2 regions of the Ruthenibacterium sp. genome follow, and region 1 is predicted to be linked to the other one. Evidence: riboswitches for the same ligand, from Rfam matches in the RefSeq annotation. Region 1 holds a riboswitch; the other holds the start of a gene.
The links. A riboswitch is a leader RNA that binds a small molecule or an ion and turns the genes downstream of it on or off. The one in region 1 is predicted to bind cobalamin.

Region 1 (2,377 bases):
CCTGCTCACGCAGACAGGCCCGGACTGTCTTTCCCATGCCCCGTTCGCCGCTTCCCGCCTGTTTGGAGAAACGCTTGCGGCTGGGGAGCTTGGCCTGCCCTGCCCCCATGCGCAGGTATATCTGCCCCGCTGTATGTCCGCTTTTGTGGGTGCGGACATCACCACGGCGTTGCTGGCCAGCGGCATCTGCTCCAAGCCGGACACCCGCATGCTGGTGGATATTGGAACCAACGGCGAGATCGCTCTTTGGCATCGCGGGCAGCTTTCCTGCTGCTCCACGGCCGCCGGGCCCGCCTTTGAGGGGGCCGGGCTTTCCATGGGGATGGCCGGAAAGACGGGCGCAGTGGATCACGTCCGCGTACAGGACGGCGTACTGCAGGCCCACGTCATTGGGGGCGGCGCGCCGAAAGGGATCTGCGGCAGCGGCGTCATCGACGCGCTTGCCTGCCTGCTGGAGCTGGAGCAGCTGGACGAAACCGGGCTTCTGGAGCAGGACCCTGCGCCCGTTGCGCCGCCTGTATGCCTGACGCAGAAAGACGTCCGCATGGTACAGCTTGCCAAAAGCGCCATCTGCGCCGGGCTTCGCACGCTGCTGCGCGTGGAAGGGCTTTGCGGGGCGGACGCCGCCGAGCTGGCCGTCGCGGGCGGCTTCGGCAGCTATCTGGATGTAAACAGCGCGGGCCGCATCGGCCTTCTGCCCGAAGAACTCGTTCCCCGTGTGCGCGTGCTGGGAAACGCGGCCTTGAGCGGCGCGGCCATGCTTTTGCTGAACAGGGGCTTTATCCCCCACAGCGAGGCCCTGGCTGCCGGAGCGAGGACGGTGGACCTTTCCACCAGCGCGGAATTCATGAACGCCTATACCGAAGGTATGTTTTTCTGACGCTCCCAAAGGGGCTTGCAAAAAACGTGCCTGTCCTGTACACTGTAGCATATACAATTGCATATTGCGCCGCGCATTTCCGGGGAAGCGGGTGAAACTCCCGCGCGGTCCCGCCACCGTATTGGGCTTTGCCCTCAGCCGGGGTACCGGGCACGGCGCTGTTCTCACGATTTACGATGGATGGATCGTGCGCGTCTGTTTTGTCAAAAAAGCCGCGCTCCCGGTCCGGGAGGCGCGGCTTTTTATTTTTGCTTTCAGGAGGAATTGAAACATGTCTGCACAAAAGAAAAAAACGCTGATCATCGTCTGCGCCGCGGTCGTTCTTGTGGCCGCAATGCTGGCGGTATGGTTTGCCTTTGGCCCGAAGGGTACCGCCGGGCAGAAGGCCATCGGCGTAACCGTCGTATACGCCGACGCGACCGCCGATGAATTCAGCTTCTCTACCGACGCGGAATTTCTGCGCCAGGCACTGGAGGAGCAGAAGCTTGTCGAAGGCGAAGAATCCCAATACGGTCTGTATGTAAAAACAGTCAACGGCGTGACGGCCGACGAGGCCAAAGAGGAGTGGTGGTGCTTCACGAAGGACGGCGAGGATGTGATGACCGGCGTTGACTCCACCCCGGTCGCGGACGGCGACCACTTTGAGATCACGCTGAAAACCGGCTACTGAGATGGGCAAGACGCGCAGCCTTGTTACCGCCGCGTTCCTCGCGGCGGTGCTGGTGGCTTCCAAATTCGCGCTGGACGGCCTGCCCAATATCGAGCTGGTGAGCCTGCTGGTCATCCTGTACACGCTGGAATATCCGCGGCTGGCCGTGCCCGCCGTTTATACCTATGTCTTTGTGTACGGCCTGCTCAACGGCTTTGGCATCTGGTGGTTCCCGCAGCTGTATATTTGGGCGGTGCTGATGCTGTTCGCCCGGCTGATGCGTCAAAACCGCTCTGTGCTGCTCTGGGCCCTGCTGAGCGGGCTGTTTGGCCTTTGCTACGGCGCGCTGTACGCTGTTTCCTACGCGGTGATGAACGGCGGCATTGCCGCGGGCGTTGCCTGGTGGGTAACAGGCATCCCATTCGACCTGCTGCACGGCGCGGGCAATTTTGTTGTGGCGCTGCTGCTTTATAAACCGCTGCGCTATTGCCTGCAGCGTACAAAGCAGCTTGGGCCGCAGGCATAAACTGTATTATATAAAAAGCAGACGGAGCTTTCAGCTCCGTCTGCTTTTTGTTCCTTCCGTCAGTCCTTCCGGGAGACCAGTATTTTTTCCCGGTATTCCCGCGGCAGCATCCCCGCCACACGTTTGAACACCTTTGTGAAATAACTCTGATCCTCATACCCCACAGCCAGGGAAATATCCGTCATGCGCAGCTCGCGGCGGCGCAAAAGTTCCTTCGCCTTGTTCACACGCACGCGGTTGAGGTACTCGTTGAACGTCACGCCCGTCTCCTGCTTGAAAATGCGGCTCAGGTAAGCCGGAGAAAGATATACCATCCGGGCGG
Region 2 (2,377 bases), on a different contig from region 1:
GCATTTCCCGCGCGCTGCTCCATTTGATCCTGGCGCACGTTCTGCCCGAACTCTCACTGGAGCCGGCGCCGGAGCCGAAAGCCATGGATCTGACGAGCAGCGTGGTGCGCTATATCATGCGGAACTTCCGTCAGCCGCTCTCGCTGGAGCACATTGCAAAGGAGCTGGGCGTCAGCAAATATCACCTGTCGCACGTGTTCTCCGCGCGGCTGCACACCAGCTTCCGGGAATATGTGAACGCCCTGCGGCTGGACTGCGCCCGCGACCTGCTGGCTGCGACGGAGCTGAGCATGCTGGAGGTGAGCATGGAATCCGGCTTCGACAGCCTGCGGACGTTCAACCGTGTGTTTCAGGAACGGTTCCGGCAGACGCCGAGCCAGTACCGCAAAAGCCGCACCGGCGCCCTGTGGGGCGCACAGGACGGGCAGCGGCGCAAAGGCGCGTAACGCCCTGTGCGCTTGGTAAAAAAGCCATGGCTTTGGAAGTTTTTTGACGGGTTGTTTCTCCGCGCTTGCGCCGGAGCAAAAACTGTGTTACTGTGAATAGGCAAAATGCTGCAGGGTGCCCGGCCGCTTTGAGGCGGCCGGGAGAATAGGGAAACAGGTGCAAAGCCTGTGCGGGACCGCCGCCGTAAGGGAACAGTTCCGGCTTCAAAACGTCACTGTGGGTACACACGGGAAGACGAAGCCGGGGCGCTGACGCCCAAGCCGGAAGACCTGCCCTGCGGCGATGCTGCCGGAAGGGCAGGGACGCGCGGCGGACGGACGAAACGCCTGCGCGGTAAAAATCAGGGTGCGCCGTTTTTTAGGACACTTTGTTTGACCGGGCCTTTCTCATAAATGAGAAAGGTCCGGTTTTTTTGCGGCGCACAACAAAAGAAACAGGAGGAATGTTCAATGACCAAGTGTGAAAAGCGATTTTTGGCGTTTTCCATGGTCATGGGCGGCGTTTTGTTTGTACCGCAAAGCGCCTATGCCATGCACATCATGGAAGGGTATCTTCCGCCGGCATACTGTGCGGCATGGGGGGCGCTGTGCCTTCCGTTCCTGGCGGCGGGCGTGGTCCGGCTGCGCCGCACGGTGCAAGCGCAGCGCAAGGCCCTGCTGCTGCTGGCGATGTCCGGCGCGTTTATTTTTGTCATCTCGTCGCTCAAGCTCCCGTCCGTCACAGGCAGCTGCAGCCACATGACGGGCACCGGCCTGGCCGCCATTCTGTTTGGCCCGGCTTACGCTGCGGTGCTGGGGCTCATCGTGCTGGTGTTCCAGGCGGTGCTGCTTGCCCACGGCGGCCTCACCACGCTGGGGGCCAATACCTTCAGCATGGCCATCGCCGGGCCTCTGGTCTCCTGGGGTGTTTATGCCCTGTGCAAAAAGGCGCGTGTGAACCGTAAGCTGGCGATATTTCTGGCGGCGTCTCTGGGCGATCTGTTTACATACTGCGTTACAAGCCTGCAGCTTGCGATGGCCTATCCCGCTGCGGAAGGCGGCGTGGCAGCCAGCGCGGTGCGCTTTTTGGGCGTTTTCGCGCCCACGCAGCTGCCGCTGGCCGCGATCGAGGGCATCTTGACCGTTCTGGTGGTGATGGGGCTGGAAAGCTGTGCCAGGCCCGAGCTGCGGGAGATCGGCTTTTTGAAGGAGGGATTGCAGTGAGCAGGAATACAAAAACCGTTTTGGCGCTGCTGGCCGCTGTGCTGGTACTGGCTGTCGTGCCCTTCTTCCTTGCGCCGGGCGCGGAGTTCGGCGGCAGCGATGACGCCGGAAGCCGGATGGTGGAGGAGATTCAGGGTGAAGCATATGAGCCGTGGTTCACGCCGGTTTTGGAAACACTGCTCGGCGGCGAGCTGCCCGGAGAGATCGAGAGCCTGCTGTTTTGCATCCAGACGGGCGTGGGCGTGGGCGTGCTGGCCTACGGCTTCGGCTATTTTGCCGCGCGTAAAAAATATTCCGCACAGTCCTTGGAATGAGGCTCTTTCGCACGCCGCTTTGCGCGGGGGCTCCCGGTGAACATGCTTTTTCAAAAAGTCCGGCAGGAGGTGGGAATATGTTCAACGCCCTGCTTGGGAGCTTTGTGGCGTGGAGCCTGACGGCCGGCGCGCTGCCAGGCCCCTGGCCGGCCGCAGCTTCCTTAGCGCTGGGCGGCGCGCTGCTGCTGCTGCTGCACGGCCACACGCACGGCGCGGCGCTGACGGTGGACGTGCTGGCGCGGCGTTCCCGCTTTTTGACGGTAAACCCGGGCCTGAAGCTTTGGTGCTGCGCGGCCTTGCTGGCGCTGTGCCTGCTGGCGCGCACCCCGTGGCCGCCGCTGGCGTTGTTTTTTGCAGCGTCCGCGTTAACGGCGGCGGGCGGCGTACGCCCGCGCGCCTATCTGTCGCTGCTGG

Region 2: it holds a riboswitch for cobalamin, as region 1 does, so the genes downstream of both, IIY41_RS00985 (energy-coupling factor ABC transporter permease) here and IIY41_RS10800 (DUF4430 domain-containing protein) in region 1, are expected to answer to the same signal.

The regions. Positions count from the first base shown of each region.
Region 1 is NZ_JAFOIN010000090.1:2,439-4,815, forward strand. It holds gene IIY41_RS10795 (ASKHA domain-containing protein) at 1-880, shown strand, start outside; adenosylcobalamin (AdoCbl) riboswitch at 934-1,073, shown strand; gene IIY41_RS10800 (DUF4430 domain-containing protein) at 1,152-1,550, shown strand; gene IIY41_RS10805 (hypothetical protein) at 1,552-2,055, shown strand; gene IIY41_RS10810 (helix-turn-helix domain-containing protein) at 2,115-2,377, opposite strand, start outside.
Region 2 is NZ_JAFOIN010000010.1:9,436-11,812, forward strand. It holds gene IIY41_RS00980 (helix-turn-helix transcriptional regulator) at 1-446, shown strand, start outside; cobalamin riboswitch at 543-738, shown strand; gene IIY41_RS00985 (energy-coupling factor ABC transporter permease) at 897-1,649, shown strand; gene IIY41_RS00990 (energy-coupling factor ABC transporter substrate-binding protein) at 1,646-1,963, shown strand; gene cbiQ (cobalt ECF transporter T component CbiQ) at 2,041-2,377, shown strand, end outside.